DNA from 3 places in the Bacillus sp. P4_E1 genome. Region 2 is predicted to be linked to each of the others. Evidence: predicted binding sites of a transcription regulator. Region 2 holds the regulator's gene; each other region holds the start of a gene.
The links. Region 2 encodes NrdR, which represses ribonucleotide reductase genes. Its sites were predicted from a motif close to AACACNATATATNGTGTT; they were not measured.

Region 1 (8,195 bases), on a different contig from region 2:
GTGCTAAAATACCAACGAATACGCCGTGAATTGACTCGTCACGAATTATTAAGTTAATAATCTCACCACTTGCCGTCAATTTACCTTGACCCGCTAAGTAAAGTGGATAGAAGAATCCACTATAGAATAAGTAACTTTCTAAGAACACACTTGCTACCATTGCCATGTATAACTCTTTTTTCGTTACTTCAGGCTTTAATAAGCGACGATAGTAACTAGTAACAATACCAGCTTTTTTCTCAAGTAATGGATGGTTATCTACCCATTCAAAAATATCATCAATTTCTTCTTCAGTAGCTAACGTTGTGAAAATATGGCTGTAACTCTTCGCATGTACTTCTTCCATAGCGCCCATGAAAGCTAATACACTTTTCGCTTGTAAATTTTCAAGATGAACAAGTACAAGTGGCATCCCTTCGCCACCTTGTTTCGTATCTAAAAGTGTTAAACCACCTAATACACGCTTATAAGCAATTTGCTCTTCTTTTGATAATTGTGCCCAAGTATTTTTGTCAGAAGACACTGCGATTTCTTCTTCTGTCCAAAACTGAGCGATGTTTTGCTTCCAAAACATTAAACTAAAATCATCTTCTTTTTTGTTCCAGTTTACCGCACGCATTAAATCGCCCCTTCTCTAAATAAACATAAAAAATTGATAACTAAGCATGAGCAGGGTTCAGAAAAACCCTGCTCATAATGTCTCACTTTTTATATTAAACGGTACAAGCCACGCACTCTTCCACGCTTAATTTACGTGTTCTCGTATAATAAAGACTCTTCAAGCCTTTTTTATGTGCATAAATGTAGTAACGTGCTAACTCACGTGTTGAAATATCACTATTAACATAAAGAATTGTACTAATTCCTTGGTCAATATGTTCTTGAACTTCTGCGATTAAATCAATTAATTTAAACTGATTCATATCATAAGAAGATTTATAGTACCAAAACGTATCTTTTGATAAATACGGCATTGGATAATATGTTGTCGCATTCGCATACGTTCTTGATTCAATTTGACTTACGATTGGCATTACGCTTGAAGTTGCATTTTGAACGTAACTGATCGATTGTGTCGGAGCGATTGCAAGACGATATGAGTTGTATAAACCATTCTTCTGTACTTGCTCTTTTAAACTTGTCCAATCTTCTTTTGTTGGAATATGAATTCCTTCAAATAATTGCTGAATTTTTTCAGTTACTGGGCTGTAATCTGTCGTTTCATACTTTTCAAAGTATGTGCCGTTTGCATAATCAGACTTATCGAAGTCTTTAAATGTTTCGCCTTTTTCTTTAGCGATCTCCATACTTTTCTCAATCGAGTAGTAATTTAACATCATAAAGAATGTACGAGCGAATTCTTTCGCTTCAGCACTTTCATAAGCGATTTTATTTTTTGCTAAATATCCATGTAAGTTCATTGCTCCAAGTCCAACTGAATGAAGCTCATCATTTGCTTTTTTCACAGTTGGGGCATTCGGAATGATCGTCATATCAGAAACAGCTGTTAAAGCTTCCATTCCCGCATGAACTGCTTCACGAATTTCTTTATTTTCCATTACGTTTACGATATTTAACGATCCTAAGTTACAGTTAATATCACGGCGGATAATGTCTTCTGTACCGTAATCATTTATTTCAGAAGTTTCTTGTAGCTGGAAGATTTCTGTACATAAGTTCGACATCTTCACAGTTCCAATATCCTTCAGTGGATGCTGGTTATTTGCATTTGATTTAAACATTAAGTATGGGTAACCAGACTCAAGCTGAATCATAGCAATTTTAATAAGCATATCACGCGCACTAATATCTAATGGCTTCTTCTTCACTTTCGGATTGCTCATTAATTCATCGTACATTTCGTCGATATCTATATCATCTAAATGTTTTCCGTACTCTTTAAATACTGTATAAGGCGCGAAAACATGGAAAGGTTCGTTTTTCTCAGCAAGCTCAAAGAACTTACTTGGAACGATAATTCCGATTGATAGAGACTGAATACGGCTCTTCTCATCGGCATTTATTTTTTTAGTATCAAGGAATTCAATAATATCCCAATGGAAAATGTTTAAGTATACTGCACCTGCACCTTTTCGTTGCATATTGTTACTCCATATCGTCAAAACGTATGGGGGATAGTCATTTCTGCTATCCTCTCTATATCGCTATAGAGTTCAGACCATATCTTCTTCTCGCCAAATTCTTCATTTAACCATTTATCATATGTTTGATGCACATGAATATGGCATAAACTATAATAACTGTATACACCCTTTGAATTTGGTTGTTTTGAGAAGCCAGGTTCGAGCTACTTAGTCACCTACATAGCCACTTGGTCGTTGAACCTTCTCCTTATCTAATAAATTTAGGAGCTCGGCTGCTGATTTCCTGCAATCTTGGATTTTCAGGGTTCGCTACGTAATTTCTTCGTAGTATCCTACCTTGATATACTCAGGCGTTCCAGCAATTGACCTGGTTTTATAGTTGAGCCATAAAGTTAACCCAACTGATTCGCATACGAAAACGAATCTTCAAGTAATTTCATAACAGGTACTACACCACTTGCGGCGTTATCAATACCTTTAATTTGCTCACCACGTGCGCGTAGCTTAGATAAGTTTAAAGCTACTCCACCACCGATTTTCGATAATTGCATTGCAGTATTAATGTTAAAGCCGATTGAATTTAAGCTATCATCCATCTCTAACAAGAAACAAGACACCATTTCTCCTCTTCTGCTTCTTCCCGCATTTAAAAAGGTTGGTGTCGCTGGTTGGTAGTTTTGTTTTACAATCATGCTTGCGAAGTGTTTTGCCTTCGCAACATCACCGCGTCCTAAGTATAATGACACAATTGCTACACGATCTTCATAGCTTTCTAAGTATTGTTTTTGATCATTCGTTTTTAACGCATAATCTTTATAGAACTTAGATGCTGCCATATAAGATTGGAACTCGAAGTTTTCACCATAAGCGATGTTATAAACTCCTTCTACTTCCTCCAAGCTATACTCGTCCAGAACGTTGTAATAGTAATCATGTTCTTTCATATACTCCATTCGCTCTGCCACGCTATTAAAATGAACGGTATTCTCTCTAGCTTCTTCCATAAAGACTTCTAACGCCTCTTTATCTTTATGAAGCTGATAAAAACCGTCCTGCATTTGCGTGATTTCATTATTCAGTTCAATGTGTCGCAATCTCCCGCACCCTTTCTTTAAAATATTCTACATCATTATTTGTTCCAGATAACTCAAATTTTGATACAATAGGCACTTCATATTTAGTAGAGATTTTGTCAGCACTTGCACCAAACATGTCTCCCCAATTACGATTGCCACTTGCAGATACGCCTTTTAATTTTTCATTATTGCGTTCTAAAAAGTCTAAAACACGTTCCGGTACATTTCCAAAACCTGTTGTATACGTAATAAGAATAAAGTCTTCATCTAATACTAGAGCTTCATCAATTTGAACGGCCGGCATATTTAATTTGTGAATGAAACGCTTCACGTTTCCTGTCATAGAATCATATGCAACTAACATTTCCGACCCTCCCTCTCCAATCTATATTCTCTGTATGTCGTTTCTTGATTTCTCTATATATTGTATTACGTTTCAAAATAAGACACAAGATATATGTATAAATTCTTTCTTTTTTTAACTTTTACTTTTCGACATGACCGTCGATTTTTTTCAATACAAAGACTATGAAACAACATTCTAAAACTCATGTCAATAAAGTGCTTTTCAAAAAAGTTGTCAACGAATTTAACCTTATTTTTAAAAAAGTTACCAATATTTTTTGTCATAAAACAGTAAATGCTGGAGTAATATATTTCTCCAGCATCACGCAAAAAAGAACAGATATTAAACGATAATCTGTTCTAACAAACGATTACATTTATCAATTTTACTTTATTAAATATTATACATATTCTTTCGTTCCTCGTTACATACTAAAAGATAACTATTATAGAAAAAGATTATTATTATGGAACTTCAATTTATTTATGAAAAAAATTATTCAGGGTGCTCAATACGCAAAATATCTCTTACAAATATATGATGTGGATTCTCATCTTTATCGAGCATTGTACATACAGGAGCTTCTTCATCAAAGTATACGATCATTCCTTCTACGTACTGATATGTATGTTGAACTTGTACCGTTACTTTAATTTCTACTGCTTGTTCATACGCCCTTTTTATTTTCTGAAGCATTTTTGCTGAACATTTTCGTTTCTCTGGATACATAACCATTCCCATAAACCTATTCCCAGCTCTATCTTTCCACATATAATCCCAATGTGGCAATATGCCTTGTTTAAAATCCCCCATAATTCCCCTCTCCTTTATCTTCTATTTATGAACGTGGTGTTTCTGAATATGTATAAATTACCTGTCCACCGCGCTGTGCGTTCCCGATAATATGTTTAAAATCTTCTCGATTTACAACAACTTCTCTGAACGTATAAAATACATCTTTCTTCGCAACATACTCCTTTATTTCATCATTTTTCAGCTGATCCAAAATTGTATTTGCTAATTGTTTATCCATGTATTTCACCTCTCTGCAATATTTTATTCTATCGCATCTTCTATAGGTCGACAACGGTAAAATTATCCCGTTACTATTATGTAATTCACTTTCATTATTTTTATATCTATATCACTTTATTATATTCGCACTAAATATCATATACTAACATAGCTACTTCTCTATATCAAACTTTTTGATACCCTGTATAACAAAGTTCCAAATCACTGTTTGATATTTTATTTTATGCTACAATATACATTTAGAACTAGGAGGGATACTATGATTCGGAAAGCAAAAAAGACAGATGCGGTAGAAGTAGCACCTTTATTGTATAACGCTCTGCACGAAATTGCTGAAAAAATCACAGGTAGCACAGTTGAAGCAAAAGTAATACTAGGACTTGAAACATGGTTCGTAAAAGAAAATAATCGATTGAGCTATGAAAACTGTTTAGTGGCTGAACAAGGTGGAAAGGTAGTTGGGGTTATTGTCGTTTATCACGGTAGTGACACTGAACAACTTGATGCACCAATCATACACTACTTAAGAGAACTACATGAAGACGAATCCATTACGTTAGAAAAAGAAGCTGAACTTGATGAGTATTATATTGACACGTTGTCAGTTTCAAGTATGTACAGTGGACGTGGTATTGGCTCTAAATTAATCGATGCAGCTGAACTTCATGCAACTGAAAAAGGGCATGAAAAAATTGCCTTACTTGTTAATTTAGAAAACAAACGCGCTTTTTCACTATATGAAAAACTTGGTTACAAAGAAGATAAAACCGTTATGCTCGTCGGTGAATCGTATGCCCATCTAATAAAACCATTACGGTCATTGGTTTCTATATCTTAAAAGGACAATTCTTTTTTACTTGTTATGTAGAGAAAGAGGCTGCCAAAGGGACAGCCTCTTTTAAATTAATTTTGTATTTAATACATTTCCATCCATCGCCTCATGAAATGTATACGTTGTACATCCCCATGGCTTCCTATGAAAAATAGGCGAACCAGACCACCCCATTGCCCTCAGTTCAGTCCCAATCATCGCATTAAAATAACTATGACCTACAAGGGCAATATGTCCATGTACGAGCGCATAGCGGTGCAACATATTAGCGGCTTGCCTTGCTCTTTCTCGTACTTCCTTATAAGACTCAACCTCTTTACTATAACCAACTATCCATCGTGTACGTCCAATAAACATCCATACATTCGGTTTACATTTCAACCATTTTGGAGCATAAAAACTCGTTGGAACTTCCGCTTCCCTAAAAAGAGGATTTTGCACAAAAGATAGGGAATCCAATAACTCAGCCGCTGACTGTACAGCGCGCCTTTGATCACTCGTTACAACCAGTTTCGCTGATTCAATCGCCTCAATTGTTTCAATTGGTATAGGAGTTTCTTTTACTGTAGTCCCTAAATCATATTGCTTCATCCATTCACGAAATAAAATAATTGTCATTGGCTCTATAGTACTGTCCAAACGACCATGACGAATAAAAGAAATTCGCATTCTTTCCACTCCCCATTCATCACTTACGAACTATATTACGTACTATTTCTTCTTGCCATCATACCATGCATAAAAAGAAAGTTATATATCCCCACCACTATCATGTGTTATCGAAGTGTGCACACCATCCAGTCCATCAAAATATGTAGTTGTTTCATGATGACGCACTTTCTTCAACTGTATATATGAAAATAAAAATAATAAAATCGCTATAAAGCTCCCCACAATTTCAAACATCATTTTCCAGCCCCTAATTTCTCCCACTTTAGTAGGTCATTGTATCTTTTATTATACTCCCGTATAAAGATGTATGCATTTTCATCATTCTTCTCCTAAACAATATTTTTTACATATTTTCTTACAAAAAGTGAATATTTTTCGAATTTTTACTTTGGAAACATTTACAAAGTAGTAAATATAGTTCAAAATAAGAAGAAATAAAAAAGCCCAAATTATTCTTTTTTTGGGAAAACTGGAACAAGGAGAGTTGCTTATGCAGATCGCAGAAACTGGAGATATCATTGAATTTAAAGGTGGAATGCAAGGCCGTGTTCAAAAGGTAAATCAAAACTCCGTTATTGTTGATATAACAATTATGGAGAATTTTAGAGAACTAGATATGGAACCTCTTACAGTTGTAAGCCATAAAAACTATACTGTCATTAATCAACATGCATAATATAATAGAAAGAAAGGATCTGTATATCATACAGATCCTTTCTTTCTATATTAACGATTATCGATCTTTTCTGGATATAAATCGTGATTCATCATGCGGTAGTCTGCCATTTTCTCATACTTAGTTCCTGGGCGGCCGTAGTTACAGTAAGGATCGATTGAAATACCACCACGTGGTGTAAATTTCCCCCATACCTCAATATAGCGTGGATCCATTAATTTAATTAAATCATTCATAATAACGTTCATGCAATCTTCGTGGAAGTCACCATGATTTCGGAAGCTAAATAAATATAGCTTTAAAGATTTACTCTCTACCATTCTTTGTTCTGGAATGTAGCTAATATAAATTGTTGCAAAATCTGGTTGTCCTGTTTTCGGACATAAACTTGTAAATTCAGGACAATTGAATTTTACAAAGTAATCACGGTTTGGATGGTTATTATCAAATACCTCTAAAATTTCCGGGCTATATTCAAATACATATTTTGTATTTTGATTTCCTAATAATGTTACATCTTTTAAATCTTCATCTAATCTTCCTGCCATTTTAAACATCCCTTCTCATTATACCCCTCGTTTATTTCCCCATACTAACGCATGAAGCTGAGGCAGTACTTTCGCATCATTCATTTCTTTACAATTCACAGCTTTTTCAATAAGCCACTCATATTTTTCTAATAGTTTTTTTATAAGCACCGCATCATCCACTGTTTTCGTATCATCATTCCCTACTTGTAAGAAAAATGGTACATTCGGATAACGCTCGTGCATCTTAACTGCATATTCAAAATCTTGATCATCGAATACTACTACTTTTAAACTAAAATCTTTCCCTGCTAGTTTATGAATAACAGAATCTAACATATGAAAATCTGTTTTCATAGTTGAACTTGGTGGTTTTGGAGAAATCGTTACCTCATCAATTTGAAGCAACCAATCTTGCCATTTACTCCCTTGCGTTTCTACCGCTGTTCGCATTCCATTCTCCTTTAATATAGAAAGAAGAAATTGCATATTTTTCAGCAAAACAGGATTTCCACCCGAAATCGTAACATGAGAAAAATTTTCTCCACCAATTTCTACAAGCTCATTCCAAATGTCTTCCGGTGTCATTTGTTTAATTTGATCTTTGGCCGATCCATCCCATGTAAAAGCAGAATCACACCAAGCACAGCTATAATCACAGCCCGCTGTACGGATAAACATTGTCTTTTGTCCTACAACCATCCCTTCTCCTTGAATGGTTGGACCAAATATTTCTAAGACGGGAATTTTACTCATCGAGCATCCACTCCCGTCTTACTTCCGCATAACTAGTCGGCGTCTCAAAAAGACGAACAAATTCAACACGAGCTCCCTTATATTCGTTCGCACGATTATCTTTCGTTAATGCTTCTGCCATCTTTTCATAAATCCAAACGACCATATTTTCAGCAGTCGTATTCATTTCT
Region 2 (8,195 bases):
GCGAGACAATTGAAAATATAAAGCGAAGAGGTAAGTTTTTGCTTTTGTATGTAACGAACTATGTAATTGTTTCACATTTGCGCATGGAAGGTAAGTTTTTACTTCATCAAGAGGATGAGCCGATTGATAAACATACGCACGTCCGTTTCTTATTTACAGATGGAACTGAATTACATTATAAAGATGTGAGAAAGTTTGGTACGATGCATCTCTTTAAGAAAGGTGAAGAGTTGAATCAAATGCCCCTTGCTGACTTAGGCCCGGAGCCATTTGATGCTGAATTGACACCGCAGTATTTACAAGAAAGATTGCAAAAAACAAATCGTAAAATAAAAGTCGTATTATTAGATCAGCGTCTTTTAGTAGGGCTTGGAAATATATATGTAGATGAAGTGTTATTCCGTTCTCAAATTCACCCAGAACGAGAAGCTGCATCTTTAACAAAAGAAGAAGTAGAAAGAATTTACGAGGCGATTGTTACAACGCTGGGCGAAGCTGTTAAGCGAGGCGGAAGTACAATTAGAACGTATATTAATTCACAAGGACAAATTGGTTCGTTCCAAGAACTTCTAAATGTATATGGGAAAAAAGGAGAACCGTGTGTTACTTGCGGTACGATATTAGAGAAAACAGTTGTTGGCGGAAGAGGAACGCATTACTGCCCGATTTGTCAGCCGAGAATATAGAAAAGAGATAACATCGGATAGGCATTTGTCATATACATACAGCAGGGCTATGTATAAGGGAGGAGCTTACCGATGTACCTTTATTTATCTCTTATTTTATTAGCTTTTACATTAAGCTTAGATAGCTGTAGTGTAGGGCTAACATACGGGTTAAGGAGCGTAAGAATTCCACTAAGATCAATTATAATTATCGGGATCTGTTCAGCAGCTGTAATGCTCGTTTCCATGGGAATTGGACATATGATCGCGAAAATATTTTCACCTGTTATCGCAACGCGTATCGGCGGATTTGTTCTTATTGGAATAGGTATTTGGGTATTATATCAATTTTTTCGAAGTGATAAAAAAGAAGAACCGAAGCAAGAGGAGAAGGTTTGGAAATTAGAAATTGCTTCACTCGGGCTAGTGATTCAAATTTTGCGGAAGCCGACAGTTGCGGATTTTGATAAATCAGGAACTATCTCTGCAGGAGAAGCGTTACTTCTCGGTATCGCTCTTTCTATAGATTCGTTTGGTGCTGGAATTGGTGCATCTTTATTAGGTTATGCACCCGCGATGATGGCGGTATTAGTCGCGGTTATGAGTTCTTTATTTTTATTTATTGGAATGAAGCTCGGTACGATTTTATCAAATATGAAATGGTTACAAAAATTTACATTCCTGCCTGGGGTATTACTCATTATTATTGGAATTTGGAAAATGTAAGTATGGGCGTGGAACATTAGTTTCGCGCCTTTAATATTGTGAGGAGGATTATTATGACAGTAGTAATTGGATTAACAGGAGGCATTGCAAGCGGAAAAAGTACGGTATCAGAAATGTTTCGTGAAATGAGTATACCGGTTATTGATGCAGATATTATTGCGCGAGAAGTTGTAGAACGAGGAAAACCGGCATATAACAAAATTGTAGAGGTGTTCGGAACGGAAGTGTTACAAAAAGATGGAGAGCTTGATCGACCGAAGCTTGGGAGTGTTGTTTTTTATAATGAAGAAAAACGATTGCAGTTAAACGAAATTGTTCATCCTGCAGTGCGTGAAGAAATGAATGCACAAAAGGAGATGTACATAAAAGAAGATATGCAAGCGGTTGTGTTAGATATCCCTCTTTTGTTTGAAAGTAAATTAACAAATCTCGTTGATCGTGTTTTAGTTGTAGCAGTCACACCGAATACGCAATTGGAACGTTTAATGAAACGAAATAACTTTTCAGAAGAAGAAGCAACGGCTCGTATTCAATCTCAAATGCCATTAGAAGAAAAAGTAAAGAAGGCAGATGAAGTAATTTATAATGATGGCACAATTATTGGAACGAAAACACAATTAGCCTCTATTTTGAAAGAATGGAACATTATTGATTAAAAAATTGTGAAATTAATGAAAATGCTTAGTGACATATCTCCTTTTTGTGTTATACTATTATTGGGATTGGAGATAAATAGTATAACGCATTCAAGGGGGATAACATATTATGACTCGTGTGGCAATTAATGGATTTGGACGTATCGGGAGAATGGTATTTCGTCAAGCAATAAAAGAAAGCGCATTCAAAATTGTAGCAATAAATGCAAGCTATCCATCAGAAACGTTAGCGCATTTAATTAAATATGATACAGTTCATGGAAAGTTTGACGGAACAGTGGAAGCATTTGAAGATCACTTACTAGTTGATGGGAAAATGATTCGCCTTTTAAACAACCGCGATCCAAAGGAGTTGCCTTGGAAAGATCTAGGTGTTGAAGTTGTAATTGAAGCAACTGGTAAATTTAACTCGAAAGAAAAAGCAATTCTTCATGTTGAAGCTGGAGCGAAAAAAGTTATTTTAACAGCACCTGGTAAAAATGAAGATGTAACAATCGTAGTTGGTGTGAACGAAGACCAATTAGATATTACAAAGCATACTGTTATTTCAAATGCATCTTGTACAACAAACTGTTTAGCGCCTGTTGTAAAGGTGTTAGATGAGCAGTTCGGAATTGAAAACGGTTTAATGACAACTGTTCATGCTTATACAAATGACCAAAAAAATATTGATAACCCACATAAAGATTTAAGAAGAGCGCGTGCTTGCGGACAGTCTATCATTCCAACAACGACGGGTGCTGCAAAAGCGCTAGCAAAAGTTCTTCCACACTTAAACGGAAAACTTCATGGTATGGCCCTTCGTGTACCAACACCAAACGTGTCTCTTGTTGATTTAGTAGTAGACGTAAAACGTGATGTAACAGTTGAAGATATTAATGAAGCGTTCAAAACTGTTGCAAACGGTGCATTAAAAGGAATTGTAGAATTCTGCGAAGAGCCTTTAGTGTCTATCGATTTTAATACAAATACACACTCAGCTATTATTGATGGTTTGTCTACAATGGTAATGGGTGATCGTAAAGTGAAAGTACTTGCTTGGTATGATAACGAGTGGGGCTACTCTCGTCGTGTTGTAGATCTTGTAACGTTAGTTGTTGATGAATTAGCGAAACAAAAAAATGTGCAACATATTTAAGTGAACGAGAGAGGGCAAGTGAAAATTTGCCCTCTTTTTTATTTTTTTCTGAAAAGGAAAAAAATTATATAAGTATATTTTTAAATAGTGGACATACCACGAAACGTTGAGATTACTGTATTCGTGAATCATTAATTTTTTTTAGGGAAAAGTAAAGAGGAAAATATGACAGAAAATCGAAAAAACTGTTGTTGCAAAATGAAAATAAACAAAGTATACTAACACTCGTAAACTTAAGAGCTGAGGTACGTAGTCACTACTTAAAGGGTTAGGACCTCTCTGGACTAACTTTCCCCCGTGGTAGTGGAGCAAGCCAAATTGCAAATTAGTTTTCAATTCGAACAGTTAGAATAAATTTACAAGGGGGAACTGTAGAATGGATACTATGGATACGATGGGTCGTCACGTGATTGCTGAACTTTGGGATTGCGATTTCGACAAGCTTAATGACATGCCGTATATTGAACAATTATTTGTGGATGCAGCGCTAAGAGCTGGTGCTGAAGTACGTGAGGTTGCTTTTCATAAATTTGCACCACAAGGTGTAAGTGGAGTAGTAATTATCTCGGAATCACATTTAACAATTCATAGCTTTCCGGAGCACGGTTACGCAAGTATTGATGTTTATACTTGTGGGGATCGTATTGATCCAAATGTTGCTGCAGAATATATTGCAGAAGGTTTAAACGCGAAAACGCGTGAGAGCATCGAGCTTCCTCGAGGCACTGGTAGCTTCGAAATTAAGCAGAGAGAAACAAAAGCTCTTTAAAAAAGAACATAATTGATTTAAAATGTAAAGAGGTGTATAATGCACCTCTTTTTTAGTTTATATAAAATAGGATCACGATATGTAATAACTTAGAGTGGTCATTATAGAAGAATGAGTTATATAATATTGTATATATATTTTCACATGTAGGTGAGTAGCGAAAGAATAAAGATTATAGTGTAAAGGAGTGAATGAATTGCGTTGTCCATCCTGTTTTCATAATGGAACAAGAGTGTTAGATTCGCGTCCGGTAGACGAGGGGCGCTCTATTCGAAGAAGAAGAGAGTGTGAAAGTTGTTTAAGTCGCTTTACGACATTTGAAAGAGTAGAAGAATCACCTCTTATCGTTGTTAAAAAAGAAGGAACACGAGAAGAGTTTAATAAAGAGAAAATTTTACGCGGTTTAATTAAAGCGTGTGAAAAAAGACCTGTATCTTTAAGGCAGTTAGAGGAAGTAACACAAAGTGTGGAGCGTGAACTTCGTAACTTAGGTATATCAGAAGTGAAAAGTGATATGATTGGTGAAATTGTTATGGAAGAACTTCGTGATATTGATGATGTTGCTTACGTACGTTTTGCTTCTGTGTATCGTCAATTTAAAGATTTAAATGTATTTATTGAAGAATTAAAAGATATACTGCAAAAAGAGAGAGAATAGAAGGAATCTCTTTATATACTGTAAGTAAACGAGATAAGAGAGCTAGAAGCGGAAGCTAATAGCTCTTTTTCGCTAATAAATTATATAATAAAGATAGAACGAGTGAAATGTAGGCTAGATTGGATGAGAGAAAGGAAAAGCAAGAATGGAAAAACAGTCATGGATGGAGCTATTGCCGATTGATCGTTATAAAGTAAGTGCGAAAGGGTTGTTACATAATTACGACCGGAAAGTATTAACGATGTTGTATCAGCCGTTAATAGGTAGTAGAGCTTTTAGCTTATACATGACACTATGGGGAGAGTTAGAGCAAGATCGTGTGTTTGGGAAAGAGAATACACATCACTCCCTTATGGTGACTATGCAAATGCAACTTCCTGAAATATATGGGGAACGAGTAAAGTTAGAAGCGATTGGTCTTTTAAATGTATATATTAAGAAAGAAAAAGATATTCGGATGTTTATATATGAATTGCAACCACCTTTATCTCCGAAGCAGTTTTTTGATGATATTGTTTTAAGTATCTTTTTATATAATCGCTTGAGTCGGACAAAATACAACCAAGTAAAGCAATATTTCTTAGAAGAAGAATTCGATTTTGCTTCTTATGAAAATGTTACGCGCTCCTTCAACGATATATTTGATTCGTTTAACCCAGGTCAGTTTGAATATGCGCAAGAAGAACTGCGTATCCCGAAAACGACAATTATGCCAAGTAACGAGAATGGGGATGCTCCGAAAGTTTGGAACGATTTCTTTAATTTCTCTTTATTTGTAGACGGACTATCAGCCCTTGTTCCTAAAAAGGCGATTACAGATCAAGTGAGAGAATGTGTTATTACACTCGCTTATGTGTACGGTGTGGATGTGTTATCGATGCAAAATATCGTTCTTGGCGCAGTGACAGAAGTGCAAACAATTGATATCGAAAGGCTTCGGAAGGGAGCACGCGATTGGTATCAATTCGAAAATGGTCAAGCGTTACCTGTATTAAGTGAAAGAGTGCAACCTCATGCTGCTCGTACAATGAAAGAGAAAGAGCCATCTACGCAAGAAGAGATGCTAATGAAACAGTTAGAGGAAATCTCGCCAAAACAACTATTGAAAGAGATTTCAGGCGGTGCAGAGGCGACGAAAGCGGACTTGCAAATCGTTGAGGATGTAATGATAAATCAAAAGTTAACGCCAGGGGTTGTGAATGTACTTATTTATTACGTTATGCTACGCTCAGATATGAAGCTTGCTAAAACGTATGTCGAGAAGATTGCTGGACATTGGGCGCGAAAAAAGGTCGGTACAGTAGGCGAGGCGATGGCGCTAGCGAAAGAAGAGAATCGTCAATATCAAGAGTGGGCTGAGACGAAGAAAAAAGGTCGTACAGCGAAGAAAACAGTGCGAAAAGAAATGGTACCAGATTGGCTTAAAGAAGAGTCGAAAGAAGAAGAGAAAGAACCTGTAAAAAATGACGTAAGTGCGAAAAAAGATGCAAGTACGTTAGAAGATGAACGGAAACGATTAGAAGAAGTATTGAAAAAATATAAGCGTGATTAATAAAAGAAAATGAACGCTCTTTGAGGTGAGAAAATGGAGCATATTCAAAATTCATTTACGAAATTAATGGAAAATAAAAACTTTAAAAATAGATATGAAGTCTTAAAGGCAGAAGTGATGGCGCACCCTCGTGTGAAAGAATTTATAGACGAACATAAAGGTGAAGTAACGACTTCTATGATTGAACGAAGTCTTGTGAAGTTATATGAATATATTGGACAAAGTGTAGGGTGTGCGGATTGTCCAGATTTAGGGTCATGTAAAAATATGCTACAAGGATATGAGCCGAAGCTCGTCATTCAAGGTAAGATGATTGATATTCAATACGATCGTTGTATTAGAAAAGTAGCATATGATGAGAGAAAAAAATATGAAAAACTCGTTCAAAGTGTATATATGCCAGTTGACATTTTGCAGGCAACTATGGAAAATTTAGACCCTTCAGATTTAGACGCACGTATTGATGCAATAGGTGCAACGAATGAATTTTTAAACACATACGAACCAGGTAAAAAAGCACAAGGTTTATATTTGTACGGTAAATTTGGTGTAGGGAAAACGTATCTTTTAGGGGCAATTGCAAATGAGCTTGCGCGAAAGAAAATTAGTTCGATGCTCGTATACTTCCCTGAATTTTTACGTGAAATCAAAAGTTCGATTCAAGATAATTCGATTAGCGGAAAGATTGATGCTGTCAAACGTGTACAAGTATTAATGTTAGATGATATCGGGGCAGAAGCGATGTCAAGTTTTGTACGTGATGATGTACTCGGTGCAATCTTGCAATTCCGTATGTTGGAAAACTTACCGACGTTCTTTACATCTAACTTTGATTTCAAACAGTTGGAACATCATTTAACGTATACACAGCGCGGTGAAGCAGAAGAGATGAAAGCGGCCCGTATTATGGAACGAATTAAATATTTAGCGAAGCCAATCCCAATTGGCGGGAAGAATCGTCGTAATAAGTAAAGAGCGAGCTGAGAAGCTTGCTCTTTTTTATCCCGCTATTGGCGGGCAGTAAGACTCCCACCTCAAAATTCGGCTGTAAAGCAAAGAAGTTAGGTGGGAGCCCTGCTGCTGCCCGTAAAAGCCCGATTGGTGCGGGCTAATAATCAGTGAACGATGGACAAAACCTCCACTGATTAAAGTTTCACTTTATTTTAATCATTTTTTCAGAGTAGCTTGTATCATTTTTTTCTCCCTCCCTTAATATATATAAAATTAGCAAGCCATATCGAGTGGATGTTCTAACAATGGGAGATAGGTTTCTACTAAGAGTGAACTTCCATAGATCGGACTCTTATAGGATTTGTAACGTATAGATGCAATCCTTTAGAGCGGGGATAAAAGGGGGGACAAAAGTGATTGAAATTTGCTTCGAAGAAAAAAATGATGCTGTGTACGTATACAGACAACTAACGAAAAGAACAGAATCCTTATATAAGGAAACAAGTGTATATTTAAACGAACAAAAGGTTGTTATTCATATACCATTATGTGAATCAAATTATATTGAAAAGATTTTATTGCCAGTATTACTATATTTCATTATGAATGTGAAACAAAATGAATGGATTCATACCATTTTAAAGGAAAAGTTTTTTTATGAAGAACAAGAAGAGTGTCATCAAATATTGCATATGGCACATGAGATTTTAAAGGAAAGAAGAAAAGGAGTAGCTAGTGATTTAACACGTCAAAAATTTGAATCTTATATTGCGTCGTCTTTGAATGATTGGCTTTGTGATCCGCTCTCATTCTCGTTTTCATCATACGTTCGTTTTCGTCTTCGTACATATAGGGAAATGGTAACTAAGCTTGCTGAAGTTGCAATTGATGAGTATAAGATGGAGCAGGAATACCAAATATTCATTGAGACACTTCGCCAACAAGTAAGTAGCCGGAAATCACGTTTGTCCTGTGTACATCTTATTTTTGATGAAAGTTTTATTTTCTATGATGATAAAGGTAGGCGTTTAAAACAGGAGAAATTGGTTCAATATATAGATGAAGAATTATTAAAGAAAC
Region 3 (8,195 bases), on a different contig from region 2:
AACCTGTATACATCCATAGATTTTTTTTCAAATCTTTCACAGCTTTTGCTACTTTTTTCACTTCAGCAGCTTGGAAGAATGGATCTCCACCTGAAAATGTTACATCTGTTAATGAATTACTTTCAATCTCTTTCACAATTTCTTCTACCGTCATTTCAGTTCCATTGCAAACATTCCAAGATTTCGGGTTATGGCACCCGAAACAACGATGCGGACAGCCCGCAAAAAACACGACTGTCCGCAACCCTTCTCCATCTACTACACTATCATGAATGATATTCATAACTTTCATTTATGCTTCACCCGATCCATCTCTTCACTACGTTTCGCACTATTCCACTTCGACATATCTCCTACAAGATAGCCCGTTATACGGCGAATTCTTTCTATATTAGCCTCATCTTCATTTCCACAGCTTGGACATTCATTCCCAATAACTCCGTGATAACTACAGCACTTACAACGATCAACAGGATGATTTATTGAACCGTACCCAACGCCATTCTCTGCCATCGCTTGCACAATTTGCTTTAATGCCTTTTTGTTATGCATAGCTGCTCCGTCTAGTTCAATATACGTAATATGTCCCCCGTTACATAGGGCATGGAAAGGTCCTTCTAAACGAATTTTATTTATCGCTTGAATGTTATAATAAACTGGAATATGGAATGAATTCGTATAGTAATTATGGTTCGTTATACCGCTAATCTCACCAAATTCTTCTCTATCTTTTTTCACAAACTTACCTGATAAACCTTCTGCAGGCGTTGCAATTACAGAGAAATTGAGTTGATGTTCTTCCATCGCCTTATCCATGCTCTCTCTCATAAAGGAAATAATTTCATATCCAAGCTTCCACGATTCTTCATTTTCTCCATGATGCTTTCCAGTTAACGCTACTAAACATTCTGCAAGACCGATAAAACCAAGACTTAACGTCCCTTGTTTTAAAATCGGTGCCACAGCATCTTCAGGTTGTAACGTCTCTCCACCACGCCATACACCTTGTGAATATAAGAACTGAAAATCTCTTGCTCTCTTTGTACATTGATAAGCAAATCTCTCTAATAATTGCTTAACGCCTAAATCTAAATAATAACTTAGCGCTTCAAAAAACGCTTCTTTCGATCCACTAATTAGCGCTAATTTTACTAAATTAATAGAAGTAAACGATAAATTCCCTCTTCCAATTGCTGTTTCTTCCCCATGTATATTAGACATAACACGAGTACGGCACCCCATATAACATACTTCACTTTCAGGTCGACCATCATAATGCACAGCATTAAACGGAGCATCTAAAAACGAAAAGTTAGGGAATAATCGCTCAGCGGTCGTTTCTAACGCTAATTCAAATAAATCATAGTTCGGATCACACTCTTCAAAGTTCACGCCTTTTTTCATTTTGAAAATTTGAATAGGAAAAATCGGTGTTTCCCCTTTACCAAGTCCAGCTTGCGTCGCTTTTAAAAGTTGCTTAATTAAAAGTCTTCCCTCTTTCGATGTGTCTGTTCCGTAATTAATAGAAATAAATGGTACTTGTCCCCCGCCCCTACTATGCATACTATTTGAATTATGAACGAAAGCCTCACACGCCTGATACGTATCATTTTCTGTCTCTTTCCATGCAAATTCCTCTATTTGTTCTTTCGTAAGCGGATATGACTGTAGTCGTTTTTTATGTCTCTTTACTGTTTTTCTCACATATGGAGCTAAATCAATATCAAAGAGTGCAAACGATTGACCACCGTGCTGCATATTTTGATTCGCCTGAAAAATAATTGAAGAAAGCGCCAACGCACTTTTAATGTCTTGCGGTTGTCTCATATGTCCATGTCCAGTATGAAAACCGTTAGCTAGCATTTGCGCTAACGGAATTTGCGAACAAGTCGTCGTTCCTGTTGCATAAAAATCTAAATCATGTGGATATAATATATTTTGATCTATCGCTTTTTTCACTTGATCTGATAATAATTTTTCTACTGCATAATACTTTGCGCTCTCAGATGCGAACGTTCCCATTACTCCCATTGGAGATCGACCATCTACATTTGCATTTTCCTGCATTAAATCTTGTTCATTACCGTGGATAATTGTCTCAAATACTTTCATTAATTCTTCTCCACGTACATTTTGTTTCAACATCCATAACCCTCCACCAACATGTTGTTGTCTTTTGATTAAAATCATACAACATATAGTTCTTCTGTTCCTGTGAAAAATGTAACATTCCTGTGAAAGTTTTTTTAAAAATTAATGACTTTTTCATTTATAAAAAAGAAATGTGCTCTTTACAAATGTATGGTACAATAAATGGGAAAAACTCTTTTTACCCTTTATCAACACATTTGTATAAAGGAGACTGAACTCATGGTTATTACATATCTTTTATTTATCGTTGCCTATCTACTCGGTTCGATTCCATTTGCATTAGTCGTTGGAAAAATTGGTTATGGAATCGACATTCGTGAGCATGGAAGCGGTAATCTAGGCGGAACAAATACATTCCGTACATTAGGGAAAAAAGCAGGTTTTATCGTAACAATTGCTGACATTTTAAAAGGTACATTAGCAACAGGTCTACCGATTATTTTCGGGTCAGATATTCACCCACTATGGTTTGGATTAGCCGCTGTTCTTGGACATGTCTATCCGATCTTCGCAAAATTCCGCGGGGGGAAAGCAGTTGCAACTTCTGCTGGGGTGCTATTATGCTATTCACCAGTTGTTTTTGCAATATTAGCTGTTGTCTTTTTCAGCCTTTTATTTACAACAAGATACGTATCACTTTCTTCTATGATAACAGCTGTCGTTGCTGTTATTGCATCCATTGTTAGCGGGGATAAAATCTTCATTATTGCGATGTGTTTATTAGCAGGTATGGTTATTTATAAACACCGTGCAAATATCGGACGAATTATAAATAAAACTGAACCAAAAGCAAACTTTTCAAAAAAGCAAAAATAAGATCGTAACCCACATAACGCAAAAAGAAAACGTGAAGCATATTAATAGCGTCTTTTTGCGTTATTTTTTATACTAAAAGAAAAAGCAACATAATTTGGAGGAACTATACATGAATCTTTCCGTAACAAAAGAAGCAGCACAATGGTATAAAAACGAATTAAACTTACAATCGGGTGAAACAATACGTCTTTTCGTACAATACGGCGGTTGCAGTACTGTGCAAAAAGGACTTTCTTTAGGTATTCGTAAAGATGACCCTGCGCACCCTGCTGTTCAAACTCAAGAAGAAGGTATTAACTTCTTTATTGAAGGCGATGATGAGTGGTTCTTCGATGGACATAATTTATTAGTTACACTTAACGACGGTGATGATTTCCCTCAATTTAATTATGAAAAATAAAAAAGCGTGGCTTCTGCCACGCTTTTTTTATCCCGCTATTTGCGGGTAGTAAGACCCCCACTGATTAAAGTTTCACTTTATTTCTTTTTAATTTCCTCATATTTCGCATACCACTCAGGATATAATTTTTTAAATGATACAGGGCGGAAACCTTCTTTTTTCGCACAAATATTCGTCGTGCTTGCAGTAATACAAAGTTCGCCATCACTATTATAAATTTCATATCCATATACAACGCGGAGCGGGCTCACAGTATCAACCCACGTTTTCACAATAGCTTTTTCGCCGTAACGCATCGCTTTACGATATGAAATTTGCAAGTCTAATACAGGAGAAATAATTCCCTCTTTCTCCATTTCAACATATGAAAATCCTAATTCTTGTATAAGTTTAGTGCGCCCAAGTTCCAGCCACACTAAATAGTTTGAATGGTAAACAACACCCATCTGGTCTGTTTCCGCATAGCGGATTTCAACTTCATGTTCTGCTACAAACATTTCTATTCGCCTTCTTTCACTTCTGCTACCTTGCATACATTTAATCATAATACAGTGGAATCAAAAATAAAATAAAAACAGTGAATCTTTTACCGAAAGGGGCAAGCACATGATCCAAATTGTAACTGTTCGTAGCGGTGATAGTGTTTATGGTTTAGCATCAAAGTACGGATCTACACCTGAAGAAATTGTAAAAGACAATGGACTAAATCCAGCTGAAACACTCGTTGTTGGTCAGGCACTTATCGTTAATACAAAAGGCAATAATTATTATGTACAGCCAGGTGACAGCCTTTATCGAATTTCTCAAACGTATAACGTCCCTCTCGCCAGTTTAGCTAAAGTTAATAACCTTTCATTAAAATCTATTCTCCATGTCGGACAGCAATTATATATACCGAAAGGAACAAAACGAGCAGTAGAATCCATTGCTTATTTACAGCCTTCAACAATACCGATAAAAGAAAGTTTAGTAAATGCTACACGTGCTATTAATCCATTTTTAACATATTTAGCCTACTTCAGCTTTGAAGCAAAAAGAGACGGCACTTTAAAAGAACCGACGGAAACAGCGAAAATCGCTAATATTGCAACGCAAGGTAACACCATCCCTATGCTCGTTATTACAAATATTGAAAATGGAAATTTCAGTGCCGATCTGACCTCGGTTATTTTACGCGATGCAACAATTCAAAACAAGTTTATTACTAACATTTTGCAAACAGCTGAAAAATATGGCATGCGAGACATTCATTTCGATTTCGAGAGTGTGGCACCTGAAGATCGCGAAGCGTATAATCGTTTTTTACGAAATGTGAAAACACGCTTACCTAGCGGGTACACATTAAGTACAACACTTGTACCGAAAACGAGCTCAAATCAAAAAGGGAAATTTTTTGAGGCTCACGATTATAAAGCACAAGGACAAATTGTTGATTTCGTCGTCATTATGACATACGACTGGGGTTGGCAAGGTGGACCACCGATGGCGATTTCCCCTATTGGTCCTGTAAAAGAAGTACTTCAATATGCAAAATCTCAAATGCCCCCACAAAAAATTATGATGGGGCAAAATTTATATGGATTTGATTGGAAACTTCCTTTCAAACAAGGGAATCCACCCGCAAAAGCAGTTAGCTCTGTCGCAGCTGTTGCACTTGCTCGTAAATACAATGTTCCTATCCGCTATGATTTCACAGCCCAAGCTCCACATTTTAATTACTTTGATGAAAACGGCGTACAACACGAGGTTTGGTTTGAAGATTCGAGGTCTATTCAAAGTAAATTCAATTTAATGAAAGAACAAGGCATTGGCGGTATTAGTTACTGGAAGATTGGTCTACCATTCCCACAAAATTGGCGTTTACTCGTTGAAAACTTTACAATTACGAAAAAAGGCTGACGAAAGTCAGCTTTTTAAATATTTTTATAATATTATCCAAACACACAAAAAGGAGAATGATGACATTCTCCTTTTTTTAACCGTTATCAACAATTGGTTGTTTGCCAGTTTGGTCTTGCATTTGCTTCCCTTTATTGCCACCAGCTTTTTTCGATTGTGTTCCAATTTGATTTGGTGCAAAGTCTTTTGAATTCTTTTTCGGATTACCCATTACTATCGCCTCCTTAACACTAGTATCGTACTAGTGTTAAGAATTATTCAGCCTGCTTAAAAAGTTTCATTTCATAACGTTTTTCAATTCGTTTTTCAATTCGATCCATTGCATCACGATCGCTTAATAATTGTTGTTTATTTTCATTTACAAGTTCTTCAAACGATCTACGGCGACTTCTTCTCATGTTGCTCACCCTTTCTTCTACGCTTTCTTATTACATAGTATGAGCAAATGAAAAACTCTTTAATCAGATTTGCAAGAAAATTTTATGTTTTGATAAAAAATCCCATGCGCATATATTGCACATGGGATTTTTTACACCATCGTATTTAAATATTTTTTAATTTCTTCATCCGCATTTACTTTATTTGCTCTATATTCATCCAGCGCTCGTAATACAGAATCGTATTCTGCTACAATGTAGCTCTCTAGCTTCAAAATGTCCTCTACACTGTCAATCATAATTCTCGTGTTGCCAATCTCACTTTTCAATGCTGCCTCGTATGTTAAGCTCGTACAAATTTCTCTTACATCGTCTTCCATTTTTTCTGTTAACACATATTTCTTTCGCCCTTTGACCTTTAACCTTATAATTGGGTAAAAGGCTTTTATATCTAAATAACTCCCAACATTCATACAACGAATCCACTCAATATCACGTTTATTTCGTACAAGCATTTCTTTTACTGCTTCAAATACCGCTGTTTCATCAAGTACTTCCTTATTCGCTTTTCTTTTTCCTTCTTCTTCAACCGCTGCACATTTTTGATAAACAGCCGCACACGTAATGCAGTCGTCAAATGCATTATGAGAACTTAATCGAATTCCAAGCATTCGTTTTAACGTTTCAAGTTTATGATTAGGCGCATGCTTCATATATTTTTTCGCTAAAAACACAGTATCAATAACGTTATTTTTAGGCTCAGGTAGTCCAAGCATATTTACATTACTTTTTAAAAAACGCATATCAAAAGATGCATTATGAGCGACAATAACATTTGTATGTAAAAATGCTAAAAATAAAGGTAATACTTCTTCAATCGTCGGTGCATCTGAAACACGATAATTTGTAATACCTGTTAAACTTGTTATTCGGTCCGGAATTGAACGCTCTGGATTCACATAAGAAACAAATTGATCTACTAGTTCATGATTATGATATTTCACTGCTGCGACTTGAATAATTTTATCATTATAAGGGTTAAATCCTGTTGTTTCAAAATCAATTACAACATAATCTAACGGTAAGGATATATTCCCCACTCCAAACACTCCTTTACCTCTAAACGTTTATATTTCTTTTATCATAACATGCTGCTATCACTACGTGAAAAAGAAAAGGCAGAAATGGTAACTTTCCACCTCTACCTTTTCACCGTTATTTTAATTTAGCAATCCGTTTCTCCATCTCTTTTTGCGTCATCGGTCCAATGAACTTATCTTGAATGACACCTTCTGTATCAATAAAATAAGAAGTTGGAATGGTAATTACTTTATACGCTGTTGTCACATCAATGTTCTTGTCCAATAAAATAGGAAAAGTAATTCCTTTTTCTTTAGCGAAGTTCCTTACCTTTTCTTCTCCCCCTCCTTTTTCTGAAGGAGTATAGTTTATAGCTAAAATTTCTACGTTTTCTTTATGTTCTTTATAAAAGGCCTCCATATCAGGCATTTCTTGCTGACAAGGCCCACACCACGTTGCCCAAAAGTTTAAAATAACTTTCTTTCCTTTTAAATTGGATAACTTTACATTCGTTCCATCTATCTTTGCTAATTCAAAATCTGGTGCGCTCTTTCCAATTTCAATACCGTTCCTTGCGAAAATCTCTTTCATAGCAGCTTCACTTTTGGCAGGCTTTTCTTGCATTACTTGATCCTCTTTACCAAACTGTTCATAAGCTGCATATCCCGCTAAACAAAGTAACACTACAATAATGGTAAGCTTCCGCCACATATTATATCACCCTTACGTGTTTATCTTCTTATTACATAATCACCAAAATACTATATACCTTATTTTAGCTTATACGGACAAGCTTGGAAATATTCACATTCAAAATAGTCGGAATATTTTTAACTAAGATGAAGTATTTCCCTTTTTATCCTTTTTGGCAAGAAGACTCCATCTGATTTGTGTTACGGGTGAAACCCAACAATTCAGGTGGAGATGAATTGCCGTCAGAAGGTAGGTTGAACGCTTTTGTTTCGTTCATAACAATTTTCCCGGGGCGAATATTTGTTTCTTTTGTCTTACGATATAATCTGCCCCTAGATAAGGAGGGAATATATCGTAAGACAACGAAATTGGATAATAATAATCATTTGGTTACTTGAGGCAAAAGGAATTACGATGAAGGCCATGTTCAAATTTTGTTCCGTTCCGTTTCAAATATTGATTTGTCAAAAGTAATGAACTCTCTACGAAAGGTGGTGAAAACAATGGTTAAAAAGAAAGCAGTGAAAGTATTACGGAAACAAAAGAAAAGAGAAACCATGCAACGATTCACGCAGAAACAGAATATCGGACGAGCTTGTCTTACAGCTAAAGAATTCCGCTTACTGCAACGCATGTCACATAGTTCAAAAGCGTTGCGAAATGTTGGATTGTACACGATTAAACAAAGTTATCTGAATAATAACAAGATGGCTACTGTAAAAGAAGTGGACACTGCCATGCAAGCCGATATGAACTACTCGGGCGTCCAATCAAACTCT

Region 1: a site for NrdR is predicted at 3,595-3,612, ahead of nrdI (class Ib ribonucleoside-diphosphate reductase assembly flavoprotein NrdI). Genes of this name have one in related genera too.
Region 3: a site for NrdR is predicted at 2,188-2,205, ahead of AC1DS7_RS22250 (anaerobic ribonucleoside triphosphate reductase). Genes of this name have one in related genera too.

Annotation. Positions count from the first base shown of each region.
Region 1 covers NZ_JBFUIV010000008.1:2,392-10,586, forward strand. The annotation lists gene nrdF (class 1b ribonucleoside-diphosphate reductase subunit beta) at 1-619, opposite strand, end outside; partial or broken gene AC1DS7_RS12810 (ribonucleoside-diphosphate reductase subunit alpha) at 714-2,099, opposite strand; partial or broken gene AC1DS7_RS12815 (ribonucleotide reductase N-terminal alpha domain-containing protein) at 2,501-3,199, opposite strand; gene nrdI (class Ib ribonucleoside-diphosphate reductase assembly flavoprotein NrdI) at 3,186-3,545, opposite strand; gene AC1DS7_RS12825 (hypothetical protein) at 4,023-4,340, opposite strand; gene AC1DS7_RS12830 (hypothetical protein) at 4,366-4,560, opposite strand; gene AC1DS7_RS12835 (GNAT family N-acetyltransferase) at 4,822-5,400, shown strand; gene AC1DS7_RS12840 (histidine phosphatase family protein) at 5,461-6,063, opposite strand; gene AC1DS7_RS12845 (hypothetical protein) at 6,145-6,303, opposite strand; gene AC1DS7_RS12850 (YkvS family protein) at 6,557-6,742, shown strand; gene queF (preQ(1) synthase) at 6,793-7,290, opposite strand; gene queE (7-carboxy-7-deazaguanine synthase QueE) at 7,309-8,025, opposite strand; gene queD (6-carboxytetrahydropterin synthase QueD) at 8,018-8,195, opposite strand, start outside.
Region 2 covers NZ_JBFUIV010000013.1:50,237-58,431, reverse strand. The annotation lists gene mutM (DNA-formamidopyrimidine glycosylase) at 1-686, shown strand, start outside; gene ytaF (sporulation membrane protein YtaF) at 759-1,391, shown strand; gene coaE (dephospho-CoA kinase) at 1,445-2,047, shown strand; gene AC1DS7_RS18635 (glyceraldehyde-3-phosphate dehydrogenase) at 2,157-3,185, shown strand; gene speD (adenosylmethionine decarboxylase) at 3,571-3,954, shown strand; gene nrdR (transcriptional regulator NrdR) at 4,151-4,612, shown strand; gene AC1DS7_RS18620 (replication initiation and membrane attachment family protein) at 4,758-6,164, shown strand; gene dnaI (primosomal protein DnaI) at 6,198-7,136, shown strand; gene ytxC (putative sporulation protein YtxC) at 7,529-8,195, shown strand, end outside.
Region 3 covers NZ_JBFUIV010000019.1:9,283-17,477, forward strand. The annotation lists gene nrdG (anaerobic ribonucleoside-triphosphate reductase activating protein) at 1-292, opposite strand, end outside; gene AC1DS7_RS22250 (anaerobic ribonucleoside triphosphate reductase) at 289-2,145, opposite strand; gene plsY (glycerol-3-phosphate 1-O-acyltransferase PlsY) at 2,371-2,967, shown strand; gene AC1DS7_RS22260 (HesB/YadR/YfhF family protein) at 3,077-3,367, shown strand; gene AC1DS7_RS22265 (acyl-CoA thioesterase) at 3,445-3,864, opposite strand; gene AC1DS7_RS22270 (glycoside hydrolase family 18 protein) at 3,974-5,266, shown strand; gene sspN (acid-soluble spore protein SspN) at 5,343-5,477, opposite strand; gene AC1DS7_RS22280 (FbpB family small basic protein) at 5,521-5,664, opposite strand; gene AC1DS7_RS22285 (3'-5' exonuclease) at 5,796-6,743, opposite strand; gene AC1DS7_RS22290 (TlpA family protein disulfide reductase) at 6,859-7,434, opposite strand; gene AC1DS7_RS22295 (RNA-guided endonuclease TnpB family protein) at 7,920-8,195, shown strand, end outside.